Regions from separate parts of the Bradyrhizobium sp. AUGA SZCCT0105 genome, predicted to be linked through region 1. Evidence: predicted binding sites of a transcription regulator. Region 1 holds the regulator's gene; the other holds the start of a gene.

Region 1 (7,601 bases):
CGGCGGATGCTGACGCGCGGACTGCCACGGATTCCTCGCTCGGCGAGGGTGTCTCCTGCGATCCGAGCGGCTGCGTGACGCAGGGGCCCGGCGGCGCCTTCGTCGCGCTGGCGACACGGCCGGAGGCGCTGGCCGATGATTGCGAGCGTGCGGCGCTGATCGTGACCGCGCGGCCGGCACCGCGGGGCTGCGCGGCTTCGGTGATCGATGCCGAGCGGTTGCGGCGCCACGGCGCGCTGGTGCTGCGGCGCATCAGGGACGGCTATGCCATCGATGCGGTCAAGCCCGGCGGGATCGACCGGCCGTGGTCGCCGGCGGTTCCCGGCGACGGTGAGGTTGAGACGACGTTGCGCGCACTCGGCAGCGCGCCGCGGCCCGTCGTCGATGCGACGCCGGCCGAGACCGATTTGCAGGGCGAGGATTAGCCGTTGTCGGGTGAGGGGCCGGTCGGCAACTCGAACAGGCCGAGATGGTATTCGTCGGAGTCAGGGCCAGCGTCGGGCTTCTTGACGAGGGTGAAGGAAGCCTCGGGGAATCGCTCCCAGACCTTCAGGTCGTCAGCCGTCACCGTCAGCCAGCCGAACCGGAACAAGTAGCGGCCCGGCTCCGTGACGCGTCCAGCCTTTTGCCATGTGACCTTGTCGACCACCACGCACGTCCTCCGTGCCCGATGATGCGCCAAGGCGCGCGCCGACGCAATTCTCCAGCTGCGCCCCGGAACCCGGCGTCCGGGGTCGCTCGAAATCGCTTAGGTCATCCGCCGCCGAACAGCTCATTCCGCGGCGACGATGCGTTCAACCCAAAAACAGCGACGCAAATGCGGAGGGCCGCCGCTCCACAACCTTCGGCTTCTGCTCGACCGGCGGATGCAGCGCCGGCAATTGCAGCACGCTGACGCGTTGTCCCTCGACGAGCTGGGTCACCAGCACATGGCTGCCGTCGGGGAATTCGACCGCGTCATGATGGCGATCGGGAACGTCGGGCTCGACTTCGTTGAACACGCCGACGCGGAAGTTCATCGTCTTGGTCCAGATCCAGCGGCTGTCGTAGCGAACGTTCTCGGCGAAAGCGAGCTCGGTGCCCGGCAGCATGCAGACCGCGACAGTGGGGTCGGTCTCCGAAGCAAAGCCGCGGGTCGACGTGCCGCGGAAAGTCGTGGTGATCAGCGTCTCTCCAACAATGGCGGGGCGCGACGCCACGGCGTGCAGACTATAGTCACACATCGGATGGCTCCTCTGTTCGAGGTAGCGACCCGTGCCTCTCCTTGAGGCATAGGGCCTCTACCAGAGTGGACGATAGCGAACGAGTGTCTCCTCGTTTCTGGGCGATTGTACGACTGGTCGACGAAACGCCCTGATCACAAACACGCGACGCTGCGCGAGAGGTATCGGAGCGCGTCGGGCAGGCTGCACGTTACGCTATCTTTCAAAGAACGATCCGATGTGTTGCTCGTTCCCCGCCGCCGCAAGTATTTGAAATTCAGTATTTGCGATAGAGGCCGATCAGCTTGCCCTGGATGCGGACCCGGTTCGGCGGCAGGATGCGCACTTCATAGGCGGTGTTGGCCGGCTCCAGCGCGATCGACGCGCCGCGGCGGCGGAAGCGCTTCAGGGTGGCTTCCTCCTCGTCGATCAGTGCCACCACGATGTCGCCGGTGTTGGCGACGTCGTTGCGCTGGATCAGCGCCATGTCGCCGTCGAGGATGCCGGCGTCGACCATCGAGTCGCCGCGCACTTCCAGCGCATAGTGCTCGCCGGCGCCGAGCATGTCGGGCGGTACGCTGATGGTGTGGCTGCGGGTCTGCAGCGCCTCGATCGGCGTACCGGCGGCGATCCGGCCCATCACGGGGACCGCGACCGGACGGTTGCCGTCGTCCTCGGCGATCGGCGGCGTGCTGGTGCGCTTGCCGAGGGTGCCTTCGATCACGCTCGGCGTGAAGCCGCGGCGGCCGTTGCCGCCGCCGGCCGAGAGTTCGGGCAGCTTGATGACTTCGATGGCGCGGGCGCGGTTGGGCAGGCGGCGGATGAAGCCGCGCTCCTCCAGCGCAGTGATCAGGCGGTGGATTCCGGACTTCGAGCGCAGGTCGAGCGCATCCTTCATCTCGTCGAACGAGGGCGGTACGCCGGCCTCCTTCAGACGTTCATTGATGAAACGCAGAAGTTCGTACTGTTTGCGCGTGAGCATCTCGAGTATTCCCCCGGTTGGTAGCGTCGTTCGATTCCGAGACTTTTCAGGCGGGGCCAGACCTCAGGAGCACGGTGCTCATCACAAGCGCTCCCTCGCGGCCTCCCATTTGTACACACCAGTACTCGAAACAAATCATGAACGGACACTATATGTTCGATATGTGTTCCGCAACCACTTAATTTCCGGTGAACGCATCCGGCGAGCGCACAAGCGATGCGGTCTGCGCTGTCACTTGGGCAGTGTCAGGATCTCGCATTGGCTGCCTTTGGCGGCGGCGGGCGCAAACGGCGGACGCACGAGAAGTGCCCGTGCCGCAGCGAGATTCCCGAGCAGCGACGAGTCCTGCTGCATGACAGGCGTTGCGATCAGCGTGCCGTCCTCGCGCTCCTCGAGGCGGGCGCGCAGATAGTCCTCGCGCTGGTCGTTGGCGGCGATGTCGCGGCCGAGCAATGCGCTCTCGCGGCGATGATGAACAGCTTTTCGGCCGCTCAGCGCCCGAATCAACGGCACCAGAAACAGGAAGGCGCAGACATAGGAGGACACCGGATTGCCGGGCAGGCCGATCACCCGCATCGCGCCGAGCCGGCCATGCATCATCGGCTTGCCGGGCCGCATCGCGATCCGCCAGAACGCCATCTCGACGCCTTCGGCCTCCAGCGACTGCTTGACCAGGTCGTGGTCGCCGACCGAGGCGCCGCCGGTCGTGATCAGGATGTCGGCACCCGTCTCTCGGGCCCGGCGGATGCCGGCGGTGGTGGCCTCCACCGTGTCGGCGGCAATCCCGAGATCGACGGTCTCGGCGCCTTCGGCGCGCGCCAGCGCCCGCAGCGCATAGCCGTTGGAATAGACGATCTGGCCGGGGCCGGGCGTCGAGCCCGGCATCACCAGCTCGTCGCCGGTCGCCAGCACCGCGACCTTCGGACGGCGGTGCACCGCGAGGTCCGGATAGTTCATGGCGGCCGCCAGCGACAGCGCGCGATCGGAGAGGCGGCTGCCGGCATCGAGCAGCACGTCGCCTTCACGGAAGTCGACGCCGGCCGGGCGGATATGCCGTCCGGCGGCAGCTAGCTCGGTGATCGTGATGTGGTCGCCGTCGACGGCAGTGTCTTCCTGGATGATGACGGCGTCGGCGCCATGGGGGATCACGCCGCCGGTGAAGATCCGCACCGCTTCGCCGGCGCCGACCGTGCGCTCGAACGGCCGGCCGGCGGCGACTTCGCCAATCACCCTGAGCCGGGCCTTCAGATCACCAGCGTCGGCCGCGCGCACGGCATAGCCGTCCATCGCCGACATCGGCTGTGGCGGCTGGGTGCGCCGCGCGGCGAGGTCGCGCGCCAGGGTGCGGTGGTAGGCGGCATCGAGCGCGACCATCTCCTCCGGTAGCGGTTCGGCGCCGGCGAGGACGGCGGACAGGGCATCGGCAACCGGCATCAGGGCCACGCTCGGAGCTCCTTCAATCCAAATGTTCAATACCAAGTGCAGTCAGAGCCCTCGCCACGTCATCCGTCGATGTCACGTGGATGGCATGAAGGCCACGCGCCCGCGCGCCCTCGATGTTGGCGGCCAGGTCGTCGAAGAACAGGATCCGCGACGCCGGCACGCCGACGGCTTTTACCACATGATCGTAGGCCTCGGCGTCGGGTTTCCGAAATCCGATCGTCGAGGACAGGAAAACGTTGCGGAAATGGCTGAGCAGCTCGGCATGGATGACCGAGAAATGCGCAACGTGCGCCGGATTGGTGTTGGAGAAAGCGTAGAGCGGCATCCGCCTGGCGGCGGTGGCGAGCAGGGGTGCAATCCCCGGCATCTCGCCGGTGAAGATCGCATTCCAGCCTTCGAGGAACTGTGCATCGGTGAGGTTGACGCCGAGCGTCCGGCGCAGGTTTTCGAAGAACGCCGCGTCGTCGATCCGGCCGATCTCGTGATGCTTGAAGCTGTCGTCAACGACAAATCGCGTGGCGAGGTCGGCCGGCGCGCAGCCGGCATGCCACGCCCAGTGCGCCATCACCTTCTCGAAGTCGATGTCGAGCACAACGCGGCCGATATCGAACAGCAGCACGTCGACGGAATCGGGAGAGAGTTGCGAGGTCATTGCGTGAAACCGTGTACGAGAATTGCGGGCGGGCGGCAATGTCCCCGATTGTGCGGCAGGCATGCGACGAAGGCAGCGGGGTGTCGTCCCTGCGAAAGCAGGGACCCATAACCACAGGGGCGTGTTGTTAATGAGGGCTGTGACCCCAGCGTCGCGCAACAATGGGCACTTGGGGTAATGGGTCCTGGCTTTCGCCAGGACGACGATGAGGATGGTTCTCGCGCGATATGACGCACTGTCATTGCGTACTTCATCTCGGTGTCATCGCCCGGCTTGACCGGGCGATCCAGTATTCCAGAGACGCCGGTGCTTGAATCGAGAAGCCGCAGCGTACTTGATCGCCCGGTCAGGTGTTCAGGCCAGGCGATGACAGTTGGAGTGAGGACGCAGCTTCGCACTCTCGCGACATCATTTGCCCGAGCCTTGCTCTTCGTTTCGCCGTCTCTCTTGAAGAGGGCGCAGGGAAAGCCCGATGCCGATGGCACCCATGGGACCGAGCAATGAATTGTACTTCGGATAAAGCGAAGAAATTTTGCTGCGGGGCTTGCGCCGGGCACATCAGTGATTGGGCTTACGGGCTTCGATGCGCAGCGACTTGCTGCTTGCCGGGCAGACCTCTCATATCCTGGAAAGCGCCAGGCCGAGGTAGGCGATGAGCGCGCCGGTGCTGAGGATGACGACGACGAGCGCCTGCTCTGAACGTGCCTGCAGGGTTTTTCGGCTCACGGCGATGATGCTCCATCCTTCAAGATCATGCTGTCCAACTCACGTCGGCTGATATCCGTTCCGGTTCCTGCCCGGGAACTTTCATCCATGTCAGCCGCGCGGGCGCGCTCGGTCTCCTCTCGTTCCGGGCCAGAAACGCGCAACGCCGCCCGCATTGAAATACGACGGGCGGCGTTGGTTCTAGCCCCAGGAGGAATGGCAAAATCCTGACGTTATGGATACGCGCGAGCGAGCAATAAGGTTCAGTCTTCGACCCGTATGAATCCGGTAACTCCGAAGGAGCAAAGGAAAGCGCCGGGGCGAGGTCTAGGATGGTGTGACCAAGTTGCTCTGGCCTCAGCGTGTACCCCCTCGCTGGGGCCCTTTGTTTGGGTCGCGGAGCTCCCGGCACAGCGGGCAACGCGCAGCGAGTTCACTCGGCGTCCTTGCCCGGACGAGCACGCGCTCGAAGCGCCTCAACGGCGTCAGCCAGCGGCAAAACGGAGACGGCCCCGGGGCGCTCGCGGAGGCTCACGGTTCCTTGTTGCGCTTCGCGTTGCCCGACGACCGCCACGACTGGAATACTCGCCTCATGCGCGGCAACGATCCGTCGCGACAGGGTGTCGGCGCTGGCGAACAGGACGCCTCTGACGCCTTCAGCTTCGAGCGCATCAAGAACCTTGACCGCGTATTCGGAGTGATCACGCGAGATCGGCGCGACCGCGACCTGGTCGGGCGACAGCCAGAACGGCAGCGCGCCGGCATGATGTTCAAGCAGCATCGCGATGAAGCGACCGATTGAACCGAATACGGCATGGTGGATCATCACCGGGATCGCGCGATTGCCGTCCGGTCCGACATAGGACGCGTTGAGACGGCCCGGCAAAACGCTGTCGAGCTGAACCGTTCCGCATTGCCAGGATCGGCCCAGCCGGTCGCGCAGCGCGAACTCCAGCTTCGGCCCGTAGAAGGCGCCTTCGCCGGGCTGGATCGTGTACGACAGGCCGCATCGGCGCGCGGCCGCGGCAAGGGTCGCTTCCGCCCAATCCCATAATTCGTCCGAGCCGGCGCGCGCGGCCGGCCGGGTGGAGAGCGACACCTCGGGCGCCGGGAAGCCGAACTCGGCATAGACTTCAGACAGTAGCGCAACGAAGCGGGCGACTTCGTTGGGCACGTTCTGCTCGCGGCAGAACACATGGGCGTCGTCCTGTTCGAAGCCGCGCGTGCGCATCAGTCCGTGCAGCGAGCCCGACGGTTCATCGCGGTGACAGACGCCGAACTCGGCGTAGCGCAGCGGCAGGTCGCGCCAGGAACGCAGGCCCTTGTTGAAGATCTGGACGTGGCAGGGACACGACATCGGCTTGAGCGCCATTGCGCGCTCGCCGTCGGCAAAACCGAACATGTGCGCGCCGAATTTCTCCCAATGGCCGCTTTGAATCCAGAGCTCGCGAGGCAGCAGCTGGGGCGTTCGAACCTCGGCATAGGCCAAGCGGCGCATTTTCCGGCGGATGTAGTCCTCCAGCACACGATAAAGCGTGTTGCCACGCGGATGCCAGAACACCATCCCTGGCGCATCCTCCTGGATGTGCCAAAGATCGAGATGCGTTCCGAGGCTTCTGTGATCGAGATCGTCCATAGCTTGCTCTCCTGATTGGAAGCAGCGCGGACGAGTTTGCGCATGAAAAAAGCCCCGTCCGTCGCCGGCGGGGCCTTGTCTGGTCGTGCAGTCTGTTACCGCATACGACCAGGAGACGACCCGCCAAGGCTGGTCGTCGCGGTGGTCGAGGATATGGAACAGATGTTGCGCATATCGCTATTCTGGATTGTCTCCCCGGTCTCGTCAACCTGCCCGTAACACGAGAACGGCTGTGGGGCAGCCTCAGTCATTCGGCGATGCGGGCTCACGGTTCGCCCAGATCGTTCTGCGTCAGGATGCCTTGCCGGAGTGCGAGGCGGACCAACTCGATATCCGTGCCTACGCCGAGCTTGTCCTTGATCAGGGAATGGAGGTTCGCGACCGTCTTCGGGCTGAGATGCAGCGCCTCGGCGATCTCGTCGGTGGTCTTCTCCGCCAGCAGCATGCGCAGCACCTCGAATTCCCGCGCAGTCAGGAGGTCGGCGGCGGCGCTCTCGCCGGCGAGGTGGCTGAGCGCGAGCTCGTGATCGATATCCGGGCTGATCGCGATCTTGCCCGACAGCGCATCCATCACGGCATGCACCAGCGTCTCCGGCGGGCTGGTCTTGGTGACATAGCCGCTCGCGCCGGCGCGGATCGCCTGCACGGCAAACGCCGCGTTCTGGTGCATGGTGAACACCAGGATCTTTGCCCGCTTGTCCCACTGCCTGAGGCGACGGATGGCCTCGATGCCGCCGATGCCGGGCATCGACAGGTCCATGATGACGAGGTCGGGCCCGGTTTCCTTGTAAAGGCGGTAGGCCTCGACGCCGTCGGAGGCTTCGGCGACGACCGAGAGCCCAGGCTGTTTCTGCAGCATCGCCCGGTAGCCCTCGCGGACGACGGCGTGGTCGTCGACCAGCATGATGGTTCGCGCCGTATTGCTCATGCCGCGCGTTCCACAAATGCGGCCTCTGGACCGGCCGCGACGGGAACGCTGAC
Region 2 (7,601 bases), on a different contig from region 1:
GCAATGTCGAGGTCGAGGGCATCTCCGGCGGCGGCCTGGTCGCCGTGCGCATGACCGCGAAGATGGAAGTGAAGGGCATCAAGATCGATCCGTCGCTGATGAAGCCGGAGGAGCGCGAAGTGCTCGAGGATCTGCTCGTCACAGCGCATGGCGATGCGCGCCGCAAGGCCGAGACGGCGATGCAGGAGAAGATGATGGCGCTCACCGGCGGGCTCGGCCTGCCGCCGGGATTTGGTCCGACCTAAATGGCTGCGAGCGTTGCCGGCCCCGAGATTGAACGCCTGATCCAGTTGCTGGCGCGGCTGCCCGGGCTCGGGCCGCGTTCGGCGCGGCGCGCGGCGCTGCATCTGATCAAGAAGCGCGAAGCCCTGATGACGCCGCTGACCGCGGCGCTGCAGGTTGCGATCGACAAGATCCAGGTCTGCAAGACCTGCGGAAACATCGATACACAAAACCCCTGCACGGTCTGCACCGATCCGCGCCGCGATCCCTCGATCATCGTCGTGGTCGCCGATGTCGCCGATCTCTGGGCGCTGGAACGCGCCAGTGCGACCAATGGACGTTATCACGTGCTCGGCGCAACGCTGTCGCCGCTCGACGGCGTCGGTCCGCAGGATCTCACCATCGATCAGCTGGTGGCGCGCGCGCATGCGCCCGAGGTCAGCGAGATCATTCTGGCGCTCAATGCGACCGTCGATGGCCAGACCACCGCGCACTACATCACCGACCTCTTGTCGGAGGCCAATGTGCGGGTGACGCGGCTGGCGCATGGCGTGCCGGTCGGCGGAGAGCTTGATTATCTCGATGAAGGTACGCTATCGGCTGCGATGCGGCAGCGGACGCTGTTCTAGCAAGCGATCCGGGAGCCGGACGCGGCATTGTTCGCCAGGCGATCGGCGACAATCCAAAAAGATCGCGCCGAAACAAAATGATAGGGTGGATGACGATTTGGGGACGGTCATCCACGCTCTGACGAATCAAGTACGGAACCACTGCAAATGACGACACACCGATTCGGCGTACGCTTGGCCGTTGCGCTTCTGGCGACAGCCTTTGCTGCGCCCTGCGCGCTCGCACAGCAGAGCGACACACCGCAGAAGCCCGGCAAGATGATCCGGGCCGGCGACGTGCTGTCGGGGGAACTCGGCGTCATGAAGGTGCGCGACACCAAGAACCGCGGCAAGCGCGTCGCGACCTACCAGATCACCAGCGAGCCGCGCCGCCTGCCGCCGCCGAACGGTCTCTGCAACCTCGAAACCGGGCCGGAAACCTTTCAGCTGATTCCGACCAACGACGCCCAGGCCGCGCAGCTCAAGAGCCTCTCCGGCAAGGCCATCTCGGTGAAGGTCGACGAGATCGCCTGCGCCAAGGACGCCGGCGAGATGAGCGAAGCCATCGTCACCAAGTGGAGCGTGGTGGCGAAGTAGCTGCCTCAATTGCGGTGTCATCGCCCGGATGCGTAGGTGATGACACTGCGGTGTTTCTTGAGTTGCGACCCATCCTCATCGTCGTCCTGGCGAAGGCCAGGACCCATAACCACCGGCCTTGGTTGTCGGATGGATTGCGGCCCCAACGTCGCGCAACAATTTGCATTTGGGGTAATGGGTCCTGGCTTTCGCCAGGACGACGCACGGAGAGAGCCCGTAGCCCGGATGGAGCGAAGCGAAATCCGGGACAGCTTTGCAAATTGAGAGACTTCCCCGGATTGCGCTTCGCTTCATCCGGGCTACGGCGGCTGAGCTAAACCCTGACCGGTCCCAGCTCATCGAAATGTCCGCGCCGCTGCAGCCAGGCGAGCAGGATCAGGCTCGGGATCGCGACCAGCACGCAGATCACGAAGAACATTTGCCAGCCGACGGCCTTGGCCACATAGCCCGCGCCCGACGACAGATAGGTGCGGCCGACCGCGGCGAGCGCCGTGAGCAGCGCATACTGGGTCGCGGTGTGCAGCGGATTGCGGCACAGCGCCGAAAGGTAGGCGACGAAGATCACGGTGCCGATCGCGCTGGTGAAATTCTCCGCGGTGATCGCAAGCGCCAGCGCCCATTGATCGACGCCGACATGCGCGAGCCAGGAGAACGAAAGGTTGGCGACCGCCTGCAGCACGCCGCCGATCCACAGGCTGGTCGCGAGCGAATAACGCCGCGCCACGAAGCCGCCGGCAAAGCCGCCGATCAAGGTCGCGGCAAGGCCGACGCCCTTCACGATCGCCGCGTAATCGACCTTGGAAAAGCCGATGTCGATCACGAACGGTGCGGTCATGGTGCCCGAGAACGCGTCGGTGAACTTGAACAGCACCACGAAGGCGAGCGCCGCCAATGCGTCCTTGCGGCTGAGGAACTCGGAGAATGCGCCGAGCGCCGCGTGCAAGACGCGTTCGGCCGCGGTCTGCGCATGCGTGGCGGCCTCCGCGCCTTTCGATTGGGCCGGCTCGGTCGCAGCAAGCGCGGTGACGATGCCGATCACGACCAGCGCCGCCATCACCACATAGCCCCACATCCACGCCGACGGGCGCACGAGGCCGGCGGACTCGAAGCCGCTGACGATGAACAGCGCGCCGGCGGTCGAGACCAGCATGCCGATGCGATAGGCCGCGACATAGGATGCCATGCCGGCAGCCTGCTCGCTCTCCGGCAGGCTTTCGACGCGGAAGGCATCGACCACGATGTCCTGCGTCGACGACGCGGTCGCGACCAGCAACGCGGCGAACGCCGCGAACCACGGCGACCGCGCGGGATCGGCCATCGCCAGCACCAGGATCGTCGCGATCAGCAACAGCTGCGAGAGCAGCAGCCAGCCGCGGCGGCGACCGAAGATCTGCGTGAACAGCGGCACGTGCAGCGCATCGACCAGCGGTGCCCAGAGGAACTTCAGCGTGTAGGGCGTGCCGATCAGCGCCAGCAGCCCGATGGTGCCGAGATCGACCCCGGCCTCCTTCATCCACACCTGCAGCGTCGAGCCCGACAGCGCCAGCGGCAGGCCCGAGGAGAAGCCGAGCAGCAGCACGATCAGCACCCGCGGCTGCAGATACACCGCAAAGCTGTCGCGCCAGGAGGTGGCGGCGGGGACGGTCGTTTCCGGCTTTGTCGCGGTCGCTTCGGGCGCGGTCATACCCCCTGTTAGCAGATTCGAGCCGCAAAGACGGTGTCATCGCCCGGCTTGACCGGGCGACCCAGTATTCCAGAGGCCTATCCGCCGCCACCGGCGATCTCTGCGTAAAGATCAATCCAGTCTGGATTGTCCTTCTCGATCAGCGAAATCTTCCATGCGCGCGGCCATTTCTTGAGCCGCTTCTCGCGCTTTATCGCGTTCTCGGGATCGTCGAACTGCTCGAAATAAACGAGCTTCACCACATCATATTTCTCAGTGAAACTTTGGACGAGTTTCAGCTTGTGCTCGCCGACGCGACGAATGAGATCATTTGTCACACCGATGTAGAGCGTGCCGCCGATGCGGCTGGCGAGAATGTAGACGTAGTAGCTGCGTGCTCCCAAATTTCCGCCTCTGGGATACTGGATCGCCCGGTCGAGCCGGGCGATGACACCTGATTATGCCGTGCGATCTGCGGTCATCAACATTCTCCAGGTGCGGTCACAGAGAAGTTGCTACCGGATTCGGCCCCAAAAAGACTGTCATCGCCCGGCTCGACCGGGCGATCCAGTATTCCAGAGGCCTATCCGCCACCTGCGGCTATTTTTGGATAAAGCCGGGCGATGACACACCGATTGGGCGGCGCAAGCGCGCCACGCAAATTCTAAAGCAACATTCACTCCCCCGCCTGCAGCTTGCGCGGGGCGGGGAACAGCTCGGGCGTGCTGGCCTTTACGAAGCGCGGGACCTCGATCGGGGTCTCGGACTTGCTGAAGTCGAGTTCCTCGATGCGGCCGGCGCGCTTTTCGATCTTGTCGGCGGAGATCAGGATCTGCCTGACGTCCTCGTTGACCTGGCCGAAGTGGTTTTGCAGCTTGAGCACGCGATCACGCAGGCGGCTGAGGTCGTCGCCGAGATGCATCACCTCGTTGCGGATCTGGTCGGCGGCGTCGCGGATGCGGGCGTCCTTCAGGATCTGCTGCATCACCTGGATCGCCAGCATCAGCAGCGAGGGCGACACCAGCACGACCCGGGCGCGATAGGCCTTCTGGACCACGTCGTCGAAGCCGTCATGGATTTCGGCATAGACCGATTCCGAGGGTACGAACATCAGCGCGGTGTCCTGGGTCTCGCCCGGGATCAGGTATTTCTCCGCGATGTCGCTGACATGCTTCAGCACGTCGGCGCGCAGCCGCTGGCTGGCGAATTTGCGCTCCTCGTCGCTGCGCGCGTCGTGCAGCGCGGTCATGGCCTCGAGCGGGAATTTCGCGTCGATGCAGAGCGGACGCTGGTCGGGCAGGAACACGACGCAGTCCGGCCGCTTGCCCGACGTCAGCGTATACTGGAACTCGAACGAGCCCTTCGGCATGCCGTCCTGGACGATCGCTTCCATCCGCGCCTGGCCGAAGGCGCCGCGCGATTGCTTGTTGGCGAGCACGTCGCGCAACGTCGTCACCTGGGTGGTGAGCTCGTTGAGGTTCTTGTGGGCGTGATCGATGATGCCGAGCCGCTCGTGCAGCACGCGCAGCGAATCCATCGTGTTGCGCGTGGTCTGTTCCATCGATTGGCCGACCCGGTGGGTCACCGAATCCAGCCGCTCGTTGACGGCACGGGCCATCTCGGCCTGACGGCCGGCCAGTGCCTGCCCCATCGCGTCGACCCGCCCCGAGGCCTCGCTCTGGGCCCGCAGCATGTCGGCAAGCCGCTCCTCCAGCTCGTCGGCGCGGACGGCCTGGGCCATCGCCAGTTCCGCGCCGCGCCGGCTGGCGCGCGCGATCACCACGGCGATGGCGAACAGCAGGATCAGCGCCAGTGCGCCAAGGCCGATCAACGCGTCGGAGACACGGACGGGAAGGTCGCCAATCGTGAGGAGAATCTCGTTCATGTCGGCAGTTGTAGCCGATTCGGCGTTGCCGCCGAACGAAAAGGGAACATTTATGGTAAACAGTCCCTTAAATTCCTTGGTTAATCTTGCGTGAAGAAACGTGGTTAAGGCTGCCCTAACCGGTTCCTGAGCGCATTGACCCCATGAAGTCAGCAGCTTAAATCGCCGCCATGGCATTACGAGAAATCATCATCCTGCCGGACAAGCAGTTGCGTCTGGTGTCGAAACCGATCGAGAAGGTGACGCCGGAGATCCGCAAGCTCGCCGACGACATGCTCGAGACCATGTATGACGCGCCCGGCATCGGGCTCGCGGCGATCCAGGTCGCGCAGCCGCTGCGGCTGATCACCATGGACCTCGCCAAGCGCGACGAGAACGGCGAGACCACGCCGCAGCCGCGGGTGTTCATCAATCCGGAGATCATTTCGCACTCGGAGGAGCTGTCGGTCTACGAAGAGGGCTGCCTGTCGATCCCCGAATATTACGAGGAGGTCGAGCGCCCGGCGCGGGTGCGCCTGCGCTTCACCGACCTCGACGGCAAGCTGCATGAGGAGGATGCGGAGGGGCTCTATGCCACCTGCATCCAGCACGAGATCGACCATCTCAACGGCGTGCTGTTCGTGGACTATCTGTCGAAGCTGAAGCGCGACCGCGTCTTCAAGAAATTCGAGAAGGCCGCCAAGCGCGCGGCTGAGTAGGCGCGCACTCCGCCGTCATGCCCGGGCTTGACCCGGGCATCCACGTCTTCCTTCTGGGAGACCAAAGACGTGGATGGCCGGGACAAGCCCGGCCATGACGAAGATTGGATCCTCCCGGAAGAATCTGACCGCATGCCTCTCCGTCTGATCTTCATGGGCACGCCCGATTTCGCGGTGCCGACGCTGCTGGAGCTGGTGGCCCATGGCCATGAGGTCGTAGCGGTCTATACCCGCGCGCCGAAGCCGGGCGGACGGCGCGGCCTGCAGTTGCAGCCGACACCGGTCGAGCAGGAGGCGCGCCGCCTCGGCATTCCCGTGCTGACGCCGAAAACCCTGAAGACACCGGAAGCGCTCGAGGAGTTTCGCGCGTTTGACGCGGATGCCGCTGTCGTCGTCGCCTACGGCATGATCCTGCCGCAGGCCATCCTCGATTCGCCGAAGCTCGGCTGCTTCAACCTCCATGCCTCGCTATTGCCGCGCTGGCGCGGCGCCGCGCCGATCAACCGCGCCATCATGGCGGGCGATGCCGAGAGCGGCGTGATGGTGATGAAGATGGATGTCGGCCTCGACACCGGCGACGTCGCGATGGCCGAGCGGCTGCCGATCTCGGACAGCATGACGGCATCCGACCTGCACGACGCGCTGGCGCCGCTCGGCGCCGATCTGATGGTGCGCGCGATGGGCGCGCTGCAGCGCGGCGGGTTGCAGCTGACGAAGCAGAGCGAGGCCGGCGTCACCTACGCCGCCAAGATCGAGAAGGCCGAGGCGCGGATCGACTGGAAGCAGCCCGCGCATGCGGTGCTACGGCACATTCACGGGCTTTCGCCGTTCCCCGGCGCCTGGTGCGAGCTTTTGGGCGAGGGTGAACCGGTGCGGCTGAAAATCCTGCGCTGCGAGCTTGCTAAAGGCTCGGGCCAACCGGGCGATGTGCTCGACGATACCTTTGCGATCGCCTGCGGCGATGGCGCGGTCCGGATTCTCGAACTGCAGCGCGCCGGCAAGGCGCCGATGAAGGCGGCGGACTTTTTGCGCGGCACACCGCTGAAGCCGGGGGCGAAGGTGTCCTGAGATTGTCATGCGCGGGCTTGACCCGCGCATCCATCTCGAAAAGAAGCTTGTCCTGAAGAGGATGGATTGCCGGGTCAAGCCCGGCAATGACGGCCAAACCAGATTGAACGATGCCCCGCTACAAGCTCACCATCGAATATGACGGCACGCCGTTCTCCGGCTGGCAGATCCAGGACAATGCACCGACCGTGCAGGGCGCGCTGGAGACGGCGGTCAAGGCGATCTGCGGCGAGGACGTGCGCGTCCATGGCGCCGGGCGTACCGATGCCGGCGTGCATGCGCGCGGCCAGGTCGCGCATTGCGACATCGCCAAGCATTTTCCGCCCGGCCGCTTCCGCGACGGGCTGAACGCGCATCTGCGGCCCAATCCGATCGGCGTGCTCGCGGCTGACATCGTGCCCGACGATTTCGAGGCACGGTTCTCGGCGATCAAGCGGCACTATCTCTATCGCATCACCAACACCCGCGCGAACCTCGCGCTGGACGTCAGTCGCGTCTGGCGCGTGCCGCGTGCGCTCGATGCCGACGCGATGCACGCCGCCGCGCAGCGCCTCCTCGGCAAGCACGATTTTACCACCTTCCGCGACACCGAGTGCCAGGCCAGGTCGCCGGAGAAGACGCTCGATCAGCTCGACGTCGCGCGCGAGGGCGACGCGATCAACATCGTGACGTCGGCGCGCTCGTTCCTGCACAGCCAGGTGCGTTCGATGGTGGGATCGCTGGTCTGGGTCGGCGAGGGCCGCTGGAGTGCGGACGATCTCTTTGGCGCACTCGCCGCCCGCAACCGCGCCGCCTGCGGCCCCGTGGCGCCGCCGGACGGGCTCTATCTGATGCGGGTGGATTATTAGGCGGTGTGAATG

What was found. The regulator LexA, encoded in region 1, represses DNA repair genes until DNA is damaged. The targets are predictions, from matches to a motif close to TGTTCNNNNTGTGTTCNG.
Region 2: the regulator LexA is predicted to act here: its motif matches at 5,007-5,024, upstream of JQ573_RS21105 (DNA recombination protein RmuC).

What each region holds. Positions count from the first base shown of each region.
Region 1 covers NZ_JAFCMK010000006.1:375,287-382,887, forward strand. Annotated here, with positions in the region: gene JQ573_RS27835 (ComEC/Rec2 family competence protein) at 1-425, shown strand, start outside; gene JQ573_RS27840 (hypothetical protein) at 422-649, opposite strand; gene JQ573_RS27845 (hypothetical protein) at 795-1,223, opposite strand; gene lexA (transcriptional repressor LexA) at 1,480-2,184, opposite strand; gene glp (gephyrin-like molybdotransferase Glp) at 2,416-3,627, opposite strand; gene JQ573_RS27860 (HAD family phosphatase) at 3,641-4,279, opposite strand; gene thrS (threonine--tRNA ligase) at 5,418-6,620, opposite strand; gene JQ573_RS27870 (response regulator transcription factor) at 6,886-7,548, opposite strand; gene JQ573_RS27875 (sensor histidine kinase) at 7,545-7,601, opposite strand, start outside.
Region 2 covers NZ_JAFCMK010000004.1:322,696-330,296, forward strand. Annotated here, with positions in the region: gene JQ573_RS21080 (YbaB/EbfC family nucleoid-associated protein) at 1-245, shown strand, start outside; gene recR (recombination mediator RecR) at 246-851, shown strand; gene JQ573_RS21090 (hypothetical protein) at 999-1,427, shown strand; gene JQ573_RS21095 (AmpG family muropeptide MFS transporter) at 1,741-3,111, opposite strand; gene JQ573_RS21100 (GIY-YIG nuclease family protein) at 3,189-3,494, opposite strand; gene JQ573_RS21105 (DNA recombination protein RmuC) at 3,767-4,975, opposite strand; gene def (peptide deformylase) at 5,146-5,673, shown strand; gene fmt (methionyl-tRNA formyltransferase) at 5,806-6,741, shown strand; gene truA (tRNA pseudouridine(38-40) synthase TruA) at 6,852-7,589, shown strand.